3 regions of the Planococcus sp. NCCP-2050 genome follow, and region 2 is predicted to be linked to each of the others. Evidence: riboswitches for the same ligand, from Rfam matches in the RefSeq annotation. Region 2 holds a riboswitch; each other region holds the start of a gene.
The links. Region 2 has a riboswitch for S-adenosylmethionine ahead of NFU07_RS06220 (O-acetylhomoserine aminocarboxypropyltransferase/cysteine synthase family protein). Riboswitches for the same ligand answer to the same signal wherever they lie in the genome.

Region 1 (4,623 bases), on a different contig from region 2:
ATCGCTGACATCGTGAGCAACGTTTTCGCTATGGAATCTGTAGTGCTTCGTACAGAAAAAGCGATTGCTGCTTCAGGTGAAGAAAAAGCTCAGCAAAAATTGCTTTACACACAAATCTATTGCCAAGAAGCATTTGATAAAATTGAAAAAGACGCAAAAGAAACATTGTTGGCAGCGATTGACGGCGACAACCAGCGCATGATGCTATCAGCGCTTCGCAAACTGACGCGTTCAACTCCTTACAACGTAATCGAGAAAAAACGCCAAGCAGCGGTTAAATTGATCGAAGTTGAAAAATACGTAGTGTGATTTTGAAAAGCGCGGCTTCCGAGCCGCGCTTTTTTTACGTCGACCAGCAGCCTTTATTTTGGTAAGCTTGTGGAAAAGGAGGTTTCTGCATGATTACTTATTACGCTTATCCGAAATGCACGACGTGCCGCAAAGCCAAGAAATGGCTGGAGCAGAATGAAGTGGAATTCAACGAGATCCACATCGCTGAAAATCCGCCTTCAAAAGAAGAATTAAGAAAAATTTATGAAAGCAGCGGCATGGAATTGAAGAAATTCTTCAATACAAGCGGCATGATCTACCGGTCGCTTGGATTGAAAGATAAACTGTCTTCTATGTCCGAAGATGAACAGCTGGAATTGCTTGCATCTGACGGCATGTTGATCAAACGTCCGCTCGCTTTTGACGGGCAGAAAACAACGCTCGGATTCAAAGAAGCGGATTATCAAAATGCTTGGCTATAAAGCATTTGAAATCTTGTATTTCAATGGGGTTTATGTCAAACTGAAATTGAGTTAATTACATATCTGGAGGGATTTCGATGAGTACACCACAAGAACTTCGTTATTCAAAAGAACATGAATGGGTAAAAGTAGAAGGCGGCACTGCCCGCATTGGCATTACGCATTTTGCACAAGCTGAACTTGGCGATATCGTTTTTGTTGAGCTTCCGCAAGTCGGCGACGAAATTAAAAAAGACGAGCCATTTGGCAGCGTTGAATCAGTTAAAACGGTATCGGAGCTATATGCACCAATCAGCGGCCGTGTAATCGAAGTGAATGCTGAACTCGAGGACAACCCTGAACATGTGAACGAGTCTCCATACGAACAAGCGTGGATGGTGGTAATCGAATCCCCGAACGAAGCTGAAATTGGCGAATTGATGACTGCAGACCAATACAAAGAAATGACAAACGAGTAAAATCAAAGCGCCTTTTTGGGCGCTTTTTTCATCTCCAGATTTTCCGCCATAAGCAGGATTCTAGAACAAATCGAGCAATCGTTTTATAATAAGAAGTATTAACTCTTGCTTAAAAGGCTTTAACTAGTTGAGGCAGCTATCTATTTCCAGTGAGGTGTAGTCTTATGGAAAAGGTGATCGTGGTGGAAGGGCGCAGTGATAAAACCAGAATCGCACCGCTCATTGCAGAACCCGTGACGATTCTTTGCACAAATGGTACAGTAAGTGCGTCAAGGCTTGAAGAGTTGCTGCTGCCTTATGAGGATCTGGATATCATCATTTTGGTGGATGCGGATAAATCCGGTGAGCAGCTGCGGAAATTGGTCAAAAGGGAATTCCCTGAAGCGCGGCATTTCTATATCAATCGAAGCTATAAGGAAGTGGCGGCGACGCCGATCCGGATTTTGCTTGATGTGCTGATCTCAGCGAATGTTCAAGTCAATAAGCTAGTAACTGAGGGATGAACAAGATGAATGAATGGACACATAAAGAGTGGCTGAAAGAAAAAAATACGCATGAATCAGCCGCTTATTATTTATATACCCCCATGTGCGGCACTTGCCAGGTTGCTTCTAAGATGATGGATGTCGTCAAAGAACTGGTCCCGAATGTCCGCTTGGGCAAAGCGAATTTAAATTATGTACAGGAAATTGCTTCTTTGTATCAAGTCGAAAGCGTACCATGCCTGCTGATAACAGAGAACGGCCAGTTGAAAGAAAAGATCTATGCTTTTCATTCGGTGCCTTTTTTGTATGAAAAGTTAAAAACTGTTGACGAATAAATCCCTGCATGGTAAATTGAATTTCTGAATACTAATTAAATATCGTAACTCTTATTAAGAGTGGTGGAGGGAAGTGCCCTATGAAGCCCGGCAACCGTCATGAAAATGAAATGGTGCCAAATCACACAAAGTCTGACTTTGGAAGATGAGAGAACGGTTATCGTGTCATTACACGTTCACCCTTCTGCTCAATTCTGCGCAGAAGGGTTTTTTATTTTTGGGGGTAGGAGTTGTAAATAATGATTGAATTAAAAAAATTATCGAAGGTCTTCGATACAGGGAAAGGTACCCTTACCGCCGTTGATCATGTGGACTTGTCCATTGGAGCCGGTGAAATTTTCGGCATTATCGGTTATAGCGGCGCCGGAAAAAGTACCTTGATCCGGTTATTGAACGGTTTGGAAAAACCGTCAGATGGATCGGTTGTCATCAATGGCCAAAACATTACGGCAATAAAAGGCAATGATCTTCGCAAAGCACGGCAGAAAGTCAGTATGATTTTCCAGCATTTCAACTTGCTATGGTCGCGTACCGTCAAGGAGAATATCGAATTTCCGCTCGAAATTGCTGGTGTGCCTAAAAGCAAGCGAGATGCGCGCGTATTGGAACTGGTGGAATTGGTTGGCTTAAAAGGAAGAGAAAATGCATATCCTTCACAGCTATCAGGCGGCCAGAAACAGCGGGTCGGCATCGCACGAGCATTGGCAAACGAACCGGAAGTGCTGCTTTGTGATGAAGCGACATCGGCACTTGATCCGCAGACGACAGACTCGATTCTTGAATTGCTGGTCGATATCAATAAACGGCTCGGACTAACGATTGTGTTGATTACCCATGAGATGCATGTCATCCGGAAGATCTGCCACCGGGTCGCCGTCATGGAAGGCGGGCGCGTAGTAGAACTTGGCGATGTGCTGTATGTTTTCCAATCTCCGAAAGAAGAAATCACGAAGCGTTTTGTAGCTCAAGTAACCGACACGGAAGATTCCCAGGAAACGATTAAGAATTTGCGGAAGCTATATCCGACTGGGGAATTGGTGAAATTGGTCTTTGTAGGTGACCAAACCGAACAGCCGATTTTGACTCAGCTGATCCGCAAGTATCCAGTGGATGTGAATATTGTGCAAGGGAATATTGCTCATACGCAACGCGGAGCTTATGGAACCTTGATCTTACAGATGAAAGGTTCTGCTCAGGAAATCAGTGAGGCGCTCACTTACTTGAATGCAGAAAGCGTTCAAACGGAGGTGATGTCAAATGATTGAGTCCTTATTCCCGAACGTTGATTGGGAGAACATGTGGGAAGCGACACTTGAAACGCTCTACATGACAGCGATGTCTACGTTTTTCACTTTTGTTATCGGGCTGGTTCTCGGAATTGTATTATTTCTGACAGCGCCCAAACAATTATGGGCAAATAGTATCGTCAATTGGTTGACTGGAGCTTTCGTCAATATTTTCCGCTCTATTCCTTTTATCATCTTAATCATCTTATTGATTCCGTTCACGAAATTCCTGATCGGTACAATCCGTGGGCCGAACGCAGCTCTGCCTGCCTTGATCATCGGGGCAGCGCCGTTTTATGCGCGGATGGTGTTGATCGCGTTAAAAGAAATTGATAAAGGCGTTATCGAAGCTGCACGTTCAATGGGAGCAACCACTTGGACGATTATCCGCAAAGTGCTTTTGCCGGAGTCTAAGCCGGCGCTGCTATCAGGAATTACGGTAACAGCCATTGCCCTTGTCGGGTATACCGCAATGGCCGGAATTATTGGTGCAGGCGGACTGGGAACTTTGGCTTTTCTTGATGGATTCCAGCGAAGCCGCGAAGACGTCACGTTAATGGCGACGATTTTAATATTGGTAATTGTATTCGCAATTCAATTTATCGGCGACTGGATGACCACTCGCTCAGATAAGCGTTAATAGAAAAACATTATAGAAAAAAGGGAGATCACACACATGAAGAAACTTGTAGCAGGAACATTATTATCCGTATTGGCACTGGCTGGGTGCGGGAGCGACAACGGCGGGTCAAGCGAAGAAGAGTCAAGCACATTAAAAGTCGGAGCGTCTAACGTGCCACACGCGGAGATTTTAGAAAAAGCCAAACCGCTTCTTGAAGAGCAAGGCATTGAATTGGAAATTGAAACTTATCAAGATTATATCTTGCCGAACCAGGATTTGGATTCAGAAGAAATCGATGCGAACTATTTCCAGCACATTCCGTACCTGGAATCTCAAATCGAAGAATTCGGTTATGATTTTGAAAATGCAGGCGGCATCCACATCGAACCGATCGGCGTTTATTCCCAAAAATATGCATCATTAGATGAATTGCCAGACGGCGCAACTATTTTAATGAGCAACTCAGTTGCTGACCATGGCCGCATCCTATCGCTTCTTGAAGCAGAAGGCCTAATCACTTTAGCGGAAGGCGTTGACAAGACGGTAGCCGAAGTGAGCGACGTTGTGGAAAACCCGAAAAATCTTGAATTTGATGCAAACTATGAAGCAGCTTTGATGGTTCAACTATATGAATCAGGTGAAGGCGATGCTTTATTGATCAACTCGAACTATGCAATCGATGCAG
Region 2 (4,623 bases):
CCAAGTAAGTGTTTTTTAGTTAACTTCTTCGTACTTTTTTAGATAGCAAGTTGCCGGCAGACTGAACGCCTTGCACAAGGACAACGAGTATAGCGACTGTAATCAGCATGACGACTGTGTCAAAGCGCTGATAACCATAAGTAATTGCCAAGTCTCCAAGTCCGCCACCGCCGATTGCTCCAGCCATAGCGGATGCTCCAATCAATCCCACAATGGCGATAGTCAGTGCCAGTACCAATGAACTCAAAGCTTCCGGAATGAGGAAGCGGAAAATGATCTGCCCAGGTGTCGCACCCATTGCCTGGGCGGCTTCGATGACGCCTTTGTCGACTTCGAGCAATGAGTTTTCAATCAGCCGGGCAATGTATGGTCCTGCATAGAACACAAGCGGGACGATGGCAGCGGCAGTGCCGATGGATGTACCGACAATCAACCGGGTAAGCGGAATGATAGCAACCATCAAAATGATGAAAGGGACTGAACGGAAAATATTAATGATAACGTTCAATACTTTCGAAATGGGTTCATTTGCCAGTAAATGGCCTTTTCTTGTTACGACTAGCAAGATGCCAAGCGGGAAACCGATAATGATTGAGAATAAGAACGAAGCACCGGTCATATAAACCGTTTCCCACAAAGCTTCTAAAATCTGTTCGTTATCAACTAGCATAATTCTTTACCTCCTCGACTTTGACCGAATCGCTGCGGATCGCAGTCAGCGCACGTTGGATCTCGCTTAAACTTCCTGAAAATTCTACGATCAGGTTGCCGTAAGGCTCACCTTGCAATTCCGTGATATTTCCAAAGAGCACATTGAGGTCGAGGTTGAATTCACGTGATACTTTGGACATGAGCGGCTGTCCGACCGAAGAGCCTGTAAACTGGACGCGGTAGATGGAATGGTTCTGCGTCGGATCCTGGATTTTAGTCAACAAGGATTCCGGCAGTTCATCGTTCATGACCGAACGGACAAAACGCTGAGTCGTCGGTTGCTTCGGATTTGTAAAAACTTCGTAAACGGAACCTTGCTCAATGACTTTTCCGGCTTCGAGGACCGCTACTTTATCGCAAATCTCCCGGATGACGCCCATCTCATGAGTGATTAATAGGATGGTGATATTGTATTCACGATTGATGCGCCGCAATAAATCCAGGATGGACTGGGTCGTCTGGGGATCAAGTGCGGATGTTGCTTCGTCGCATAGCAGGACAGAAGGGTTGGTGGCTAGTGCCCGGGCAATCCCGATCCGCTGCTTTTGTCCGCCTGAAAGCTGGTCCGGATATTTTTCTGCCTGGTCTGCCAGGCCTACAAATTCAAGAAGGTTTTTCACCTGTTCTTTAATTTTGTTTTTCGGTGTTTTTGCCAGAATCAGCGGCATCGCGACATTATGGAATACCGTTTTCGAATTCAATAGATTGAAATGCTGGAAAATCATTCCGATGTCTTTTCGGGTATCCCGGATTTCTTTGCTGGTAAGAGTGGAAATGTCCTTGTCATGGATGAGCACTCGTCCATTCGTCGGGCGTTCCAGTAAATTGACCGTCCGGATCAGTGAACTTTTGCCGGCGCCGCTAAAACCGATGACGCCATATATTTCTCCGGTTTCAACAGTAAGATCGATGCCGTTCAAAGCGTGGATTTCCTGTTTGCCGGAATGGTAGGTTTTCGTAACCCCCTCAAATTGAATCATTCAAATAGCCTCCTCATGCTGTATAGATCGAATACGTACAAACCTGTAAAAAATAAAACAAAAAGAGCCCTCTTTTTTCTTGTCCATAAGAAAAAAGAGGGCTCCGGAATGAAACCATCTCAATTCTCATCTTCCAAATGCACGTACATGCATTTGCAGGAATTAGCACAGTTTTCGCTTAAAGCGAATCCGCTGCCGAAACGTCATAGGGCCTGTCCCTCGGTTTCTCTGGATAAGAAAGTGATGTAAGTATTCGATTTGTAATTTCCACTTTAGTGCGTCAATGCGGAAAAGTCAAGAAACTTTTTTAAAATAAATTAATGAAAAATGAAAAGCCTGCTCTCACGCAGGCCCCGCTTTCTTGCGGAAGACAGAAGAAACCTTGCTTTCCGTTCCGTTTTTGATTCGTTTAATATTTTCAATGTGTTTCCAGAATGCCATTGCAAAAAGTCCGAAGGCAGTGAGAAGCGGCCAACTGCCTTCCGCCGGGAAATAAGCGATGGCAAACAGCATGCCATACAGAACGAGAACGCCCACAACCAAATAATCCGTTGCTAAAGCGCAAGCGACCAGCAGCAATCCGCCGGCAAGCCCCAATTTCCAATCCAGTGCAAGCATAACGCCGATGATGGACGCTGTACCTTTTCCGCCGTCGAAATTCATATAGAAAGGGAAATTGTGGCCGAGGACGACAGCCGCGCTTATCACAAAGAGCATTGTCCATTCCAATTCATTTGATAAATTGAATTGACTTAAAAGAATTCTTAGCCCCAAGACAGAGACAATCCCTTTGGAAATATCGATCAAGGCGACAAGTGCGCCGAATTTCCAGCCAAGGACAATGGCCGCATTGGAAGCACCGGAATTTTTCACCCCTTCTTTTTTGACATTCGTACCTGAAATCAATTGGGCGATGGATGAGCCATGAAGTGAACCGAGTAAATAACCAATAATAAAAGTGCATATAAACCAAAGAATCATAAGATCATCTCCTCTATAAGTATTAAACGTTTTAAAGGATAGAGAGGTTTCGAAATTTTTTGAATTATCCACTTGACAAACGAGAATTATGTTTTTATACTGCTAAACAAGATGAAAAACTAAATCTGAATACTCTTATCAAGAGAGGCGGAGGGAATAGGCCCTATGATGCCCGGCAACCACCAAGCAATTGTTTGGAAAGGTGCTAAATCCTACAGATCGGCAACGATCTGGCAGATGAGAGGAGGTATCTCCGTATATGACGGTCCTCTTCTTAACGAAGAGGGCTTTTTTCTGTTCCCTCCTCGTCTTCAGTTTTCATCAATAAAAACTAGGAGGAAAAAGAAATGACAAATTTTAAACCAGAAACGCTTTTATTGCACGGTGGACAAGAGCCAGATCCAACAACTGGAGCAAGAGGAGTTGCGATCCATAAAACAACTTCCTATGTGTTTAAAGATACGGAGCATGCCCAAAATTTATTCGGATTGAAAGAGACCGGAAATATCTATTCGCGCATCATGAATCCGACGGTGGATGTTTTTGAACAGCGCGTAGCTTTGCTGGAAGGGGGAACTGCAGCTGTCGCCTTGTCATCCGGAATGGCAGCCATTGCATTCTCTATTTTAAACGTCGCTGAAGCGGGCGATGAAATTTTGGCAGACAGCAATCTTTACGGCGGTACTGTCAGTTTGTTCTCCAACACACTCCCACGTTATGGAATCAACGTGAAATTTGCGGACGGAACAGATCCGGAAAACTTCCGTGCAGCCATCACGGATAAAACAAAAGCAATCTTCGGGGAAATTATCGGAAATCCGAGCTTGAACGTATTTGATGTTGAAAAAGTAGCGGAAATTGCACACGAAAACCAAATTCCTTTATTGATCGATAATACATTTGCCTCCCCGTATGGCAGCAACCCCATTGCATTCGGTGCAGATGTCGTCATCCATTCAGCGACAAAATGGATTGGCGGGCATGGGACGACCATTGGTGGAGTTGTTGTGGACGGCGGCAAGTTTAACTGGAACAATCCGAAATTCCCGAATTACACTGAACCGGATGAAAGCTACCATGGCATCCGCTATGGCATAGATGCAGAAGGAGCTTCATTTGCGACTAAACTGCGCGTCCAATTACTGCGCGATTTCGGTCCGTCACTAAGTCCGGACAGTGCCCATGCTTTCCTGCAAGGTTTAGAAACGCTGCATTTGCGGATTCCGCGTCACAACAGCAATGCACGGTTCGTCGCTGAATATCTTCAGCAGCATCCGCAAGTTGAATGGGTGAACTACATCGGCTTTGAAAATCATCCATCCCACCAGCTGGCGCAAAAATACTTGAAAGACGGCTACGGTTCAATTGTGAACTTCGGCGTTAAAGGCGGCCGTGAAGCTGGACGGAAAGTAATTGATGGCGTCGGATTATGGTCGCATGTAGCAAACGTCGGGGATGCGAAATCGTTGATCATCCATCCGGCTTCTACTACCCATCAGCAATTGAACAAAGAGGAATTAGAAGGGGCAGGAGTCACGGAAGAATTGATCCGTCTATCAGTCGGCCTTGAAAATCCGGAAGATTTAATCGCAGATCTTGAGCAGGCCATCAAATCGGCTGTGCTCGAAAACGTCTAGGAGGGAAAGCGGATGACCAGTGTATCCATCGGCAATTTGGTTCTTGAATCTGGGGAAGTCTTAGAGAATGCAGAGCTTGCCTATGAACGATCCGGCAAAGAAGGTGGTCCTGCCGTTCTTGTCTGCCATGCGTTGACTGGAGACCAGTATGCGATCGGGACCGAGGACCTTCCAGGTTGGTGGTCCGGCTTGATTGGACCAGGCAAAGCCGTGGATACCACTATTTTTCAAGTCATCACTTTCAATGTTCTAGGAGGCTGCAATGGCTCTACTGGACCTTTATCCACTAATCCCAAAACAGGCAAAGCGTACCG
Region 3 (4,623 bases), on a different contig from region 2:
AATCTACCGGCATTATTCATTCGCTTGTATGGAATACCAAATTGATTTGGTGTCAGGTGATGAACCCATTACAAAAATGCCCTGTTCCTATTCCAATTAAAACAGCCGAACTCTCCACTTTGATGGACGAGTTCGGCTGTTTTTATGAATTAAGCTCTTTTCAGCAAGACCTTTTGCAGAAATTTCTTCGTCCGTTCTTCTTTAGGAGCTGTGAAAATATCTTCGGGCTTTCCTTGTTCGACAATGTGCCCATTTGCGATAAATACGATGCGATCTGAAACTTCTCGTGCAAAATCCATCTCATGCGTTACGATAACCATGGTTTGACCTTCTAAGGCGAGCTCCTGGATGACCGTCAACACTTCGCCAACAAGTTCAGGATCTAGTGCAGAAGTCGGTTCATCAAATAATAGGAGATCCGGTTTCAGTGCGAGAATCCGGGCAATCGCAGCCCGTTGCTTTTGGCCGCCCGACAATTGTTCCGGATACTGGTTTTTATGTTCCAAAAGTCCAACTTTTTCCAGCAATCCTTCTGCTTCACGCACCAATTCCTGCTTGTTCCGTTTTTGCACGACAAGCGGTGCTTCAATAATGTTGTCAATCACGGTTTTATGCGGAAATAAATGAAAATGCTGAAAGACCATACCAGAAAATTGGCGAACATCAACTTTTTGCTTTTTACTTGGTGTTTTCCCAGTGAATGAAACATGGACATCATTGATTTGAAGTGAACCGCCTGAAGGCGTTTCTAAGAGATTCAGGCATCTCAGTAAGGTTGTTTTGCCAGAACCGGATGGGCCAATGATGCTGACAACTTCGCCTTTTTTTATTTCCAATGAGATGGATTTCAGGACTTCTACCTGTTTGAATTGCTTGCTTAAATTTTCAACTTTGATCAATTTGGGAACCTCCTATCAGGCAGTGACATAGCGGTTTGCTTTTTTCTCTAAATAATCTTGAAGCAAGGTGACAAGGATGCAAATGGACCAGTAAATGAGTGCCACGAGAATATATAAGGTTAGGCTTTCATAAGTTTGCCCGACCACCACTTTAGCGCGGTAGAACATTTCAGAAACAGTGATGACCATCGCTAGCGAAGTTCCTTTGATGATATCCATGAAAGTGCTCGATAGTGGAGGCAAAGCAATGCGCGTTGCCTGCGGCAGAATGATGCGCGTCATAGTTTGCCAATAGCTCATCCGAAGCGTCTCAGCAGCTTCCCATTGTCCTTTCGATACAGAAGAAATGGCAGAACGGATAATTTCGGCCGTATAGGCAGAAAAATGAATACTGATGCCGATAATGGCAGCAGTAAGCGGCTGCATTTCAATGCCGATCATGGGGAAGCCGAAATACAGGATAAACAGCATCACCAAAAGCGGAGTGCCCCGCATAAAGGAGATGAAAAGCCGGGCTGGGAGAGACAGTCCGATAAAGCGGTTCATTCGGGCAAGGGCTACAAATAAACCGAGGATCAAAGCAAATACTAGGCTGACCAGTGCAATCAAAATGGTTTGCCAAGCTCCTTCCAGAATAAAAGGAAGAGAATCAATTGCGATTTCTACATTAAAAAGATATTCCCATTTAAAGTCGGCCATTGGAAGACTCCTTTACTTAGTATCTAGAAAAGAGGAATCCAAGGATTCCTCAAAAAATGTTTATTCTTCTTCAAGCGGCTGTGTTACATCAGCACCAAGAAATTTAGTTGAAATTTCTTTCAATGTGCCATCAGCAAGAAGCTCCTCAATAGCACCGTCAAGTTTTCCTTTTAGCTCTGGGCTATCTTTCGGCATTACGATAGCACTGCTGCTGAATGAGAATCTAACATCTTCAGCCAGTTTCAATCCCGGTTTATCAAACTGTTCAAGTGAGCGCAACAAGACAAGATAGTCATTTAGCGTAGCATCGACGCGGCCGCTGACGATTTCTGGAAGCACCGTGTCAGAGCCTGTGTAGACAATCACTTCAGCCCCTTGTTCTTGAGCAAATTTCGAGTAGTTGCTGGTCGCAGAACCCCCGACTTTTTTGCCTTTCAAATCTTCTACTGATTCAATGCCGGAGTTGTCACTTTCACGGACAATGGCTGAACCATATGAATGCTTGACTGGAATCGTGAAATCAAATATTTCTTTGCGTTCGTCGGTAATCGAAAAATCATTCGCGGCAATATCAATTTGGCCATTGCGAAGAGCTGGCAGCAATCCGTCAAATTCCATTTCTTTGAATTCAACTTCCAATCCAAGCTTTTCTCCTAAGGCACGAGCAAGTTCTACATCATATCCTGTTAATTCTTTTGTTTCTTCATCGTGATATGTAATCGGGTAGTAAAGCCCTTCTGTGCCGACAACGATTTTGCCTGCTTCTTCAATTCGATCCCAAGTGTTCTGTTCCTTGTTTTCTGTTGAAGCATTCACTTCATTTGAAGATTCATTGCTGCTGCATGCGGTTAGAAATAAACCGATTACTGTAATTGCGACGATCCATAAAAGCTGTTTGGTGTTTTTCATGTCTTTGCACCTTCCTTTTCTATTGGTTTACTTGGTTTTAAGTTAATAGAATTGTCCAGATATGAGGGCAAACAAAAAGCCTCTTCTATAAGAAGAGGCAGGCATGCGAAATCACATTGATATTCTGCTCTTCTTATCTCTCAAGCTAATCAAAGCTTGTTGGATTTGGCACAGTGCTCTAAAGTGAGCCCGCTGCCGAGGTTTCGTAGGGCCAATCCCTCCACCTCTCATGATAAGAACAAATTGCTATTAAACTATGTTGACAACTGTATCATCATTATATTTTACCGTCAACACAAAATTCTGATAAATCTCATCTTATTTTTTATTAGAAGTTGTTAAACGTTCAACAATCCCCTGAATCCCCTAGCGGCATAATACGAATCCGCTCCGTTATGATACAGAAACACTTGCCCGTAGCGGAAATCACAGAAAAGAGCACCGCCGCGATCTCTGATTTCAGCAGGAGTCTGCACCCAGCTCGATGTCTTCATATCGAATTTCCCTAGCGACTGCAGCTTTCGGTATTGTTCTTCTGTCAGCAATTCAATTCCCATGTCCGCCGCCATGCCGATGGCGTTGTTTTCGGGCTTGTTTTTCTTGCGCGATTCCAGTGCTTCCGGGTCATAGCAGACGCTTCTGCGGCCAGTCGGGCTTTCCGCGGAGCAATCGAAGAAAATGTATTCATCGGCTGCAGCATCATAATCCACAACATCCGGTTCGCCGCCAGTCCGTTCCATTTCATGAAGCGACCATAATTTGTCTTCATTCGCTTCCAGTTTGTCCTGGATTTTGGCCCATTCGAAGTTTTCGTGGCGGGTGATGTTTTTCTCGAACCGCTCTTTTAACGTGTTGAGAAATGCTTCGCGTTGTTCGGGTGATAATTGCTTGCTCATGCCGATTCCTCCTTTAATGGATTTTGCTATTGATGGTTTTAGTATATAAGAAAGCAGCGGGATTTTGGAGAGGTGCATCTGTTTTATTTTCAGTAGAGGATTGTCTGGAGCTTTTGCAGAATAAGAGAAGCAGACAAGCAGACAAGCAGATCGTTTTTCATTCAGTAAATTGAAGGAGGAGTGTATGTGAATATCTTGATCCTTGGAGGGACCCGTTTTTTGGGGAGATTTCTGACCGAGGCGGCTCTCAGCAGCGGCCATGAAGTGACCTTGTTCAATAGAGGGAAAGCGAATCCGGATTTGTTTCCAGAAGTGGAGAAATTGATCGGCGACCGGTACGGGGATTTACAAGCGTTGAGGGGGCGGAGATGGGACGCCGTTATTGACACATCTGGCTATCTTCCATGGTCCGTTCAGGAATCTGCGGAACTGCTGGCGAAATCCGTAGGGCATTACACATTCGTTTCAAGCGCATCGGTTTACGTCGATTTAGAATCTCCGGGGATAAATGAAGAACACGCAGTCGGCCAGCTTTCAGCGGACAAGCTGGAAGAATTGAAAACGAAAGAGGCGGAAGCTGCCATCAATGAACATTACGGTGAGTTGAAATTTTTGTGTGAGCAAGAAGTGGAACGTGCGTTTCCGGAAGGTGCCCTGAATATCCGGCCGGGACTTATCGTCGGACCATATGATTTTACGGATCGTTTTACCTACTGGGTCAACCGCGTGGATAAAGGCGGTGAAGTGTTGGCGCCGGGGCGGCGAGATAAGGAAATCCAGTTTATCGATGTCCGGGATTTGGCGGATTGGATTCTCCGGCTGGTCGAAGAACAACGGACAGGCACATTCAATGCGACCGGACCCGAATCCGCATTGACGATGGAAAAATTCTTGGAGGAATGCAAGGCCACTCTTAAGAGCGATGCGGATTTTATCTGGGTGGATGAGCAATTTCTGTTGGGCCACAAAGTGGAAGGCTGGTCCGAATTGCCGCTTTGGATTCCGGACAGCATGTATATGAATGGCTTTCTCGGAGTGGATATCCGAAAAGCCGTGCAAGCCGGACTAAGGTTCCGACCGCTCAGTGATACTATTCGCGCCACTCGTGAATGGGAAATGACACGGGAAACGGCTGAACGAAAAACGGGGATGGATCCGGAAAAAGAACAGGCTGTGCTGAAGGACTGGCAGCAGCGTGCACTTTAATAGGGAAAAAACGA

Region 1: linked by a shared signal. The riboswitch ahead of NFU07_RS15625 (methionine ABC transporter ATP-binding protein) and the one ahead of NFU07_RS06220 (O-acetylhomoserine aminocarboxypropyltransferase/cysteine synthase family protein) in region 2 are both predicted to bind S-adenosylmethionine.
Region 3: linked by a shared signal. The riboswitch ahead of NFU07_RS14920 (transporter substrate-binding domain-containing protein) and the one ahead of NFU07_RS06220 (O-acetylhomoserine aminocarboxypropyltransferase/cysteine synthase family protein) in region 2 are both predicted to bind S-adenosylmethionine.

Annotation. Positions count from the first base shown of each region.
Region 1 covers NZ_BRCX01000006.1:49,775-54,397, reverse strand. Annotated here, with positions in the region: gene NFU07_RS15650 (acyl-CoA dehydrogenase family protein) at 1-309, shown strand, start outside; gene NFU07_RS15645 (arsenate reductase family protein) at 399-752, shown strand; gene gcvH (glycine cleavage system protein GcvH) at 830-1,210, shown strand; gene NFU07_RS15635 (ribonuclease M5) at 1,375-1,713, shown strand; gene NFU07_RS15630 (thioredoxin family protein) at 1,719-2,030, shown strand; SAM riboswitch class I at 2,079-2,182, shown strand; gene NFU07_RS15625 (methionine ABC transporter ATP-binding protein) at 2,270-3,295, shown strand; gene NFU07_RS15620 (methionine ABC transporter permease) at 3,288-3,956, shown strand; gene NFU07_RS15615 (MetQ/NlpA family ABC transporter substrate-binding protein) at 3,993-4,623, shown strand, end outside.
Region 2 covers NZ_BRCX01000001.1:1,278,488-1,283,110, reverse strand. Annotated here, with positions in the region: gene NFU07_RS06235 (methionine ABC transporter permease) at 20-670, opposite strand; gene NFU07_RS06230 (methionine ABC transporter ATP-binding protein) at 660-1,691, opposite strand; SAM riboswitch class I at 1,815-1,930, opposite strand; gene NFU07_RS06225 (glycerol-3-phosphate acyltransferase) at 2,034-2,672, opposite strand; SAM riboswitch class I at 2,805-2,916, shown strand; gene NFU07_RS06220 (O-acetylhomoserine aminocarboxypropyltransferase/cysteine synthase family protein) at 3,020-4,309, shown strand; gene metX (homoserine O-acetyltransferase MetX) at 4,322-4,623, shown strand, end outside.
Region 3 covers NZ_BRCX01000005.1:144,115-148,737, reverse strand. Annotated here, with positions in the region: gene NFU07_RS14930 (amino acid ABC transporter ATP-binding protein) at 150-899, opposite strand; gene NFU07_RS14925 (amino acid ABC transporter permease) at 915-1,598, opposite strand; gene NFU07_RS14920 (transporter substrate-binding domain-containing protein) at 1,659-2,507, opposite strand; SAM riboswitch class I at 2,638-2,746, opposite strand; gene NFU07_RS14915 (DUF4256 domain-containing protein) at 2,846-3,403, opposite strand; gene NFU07_RS14910 (NAD-dependent epimerase/dehydratase family protein) at 3,590-4,609, shown strand.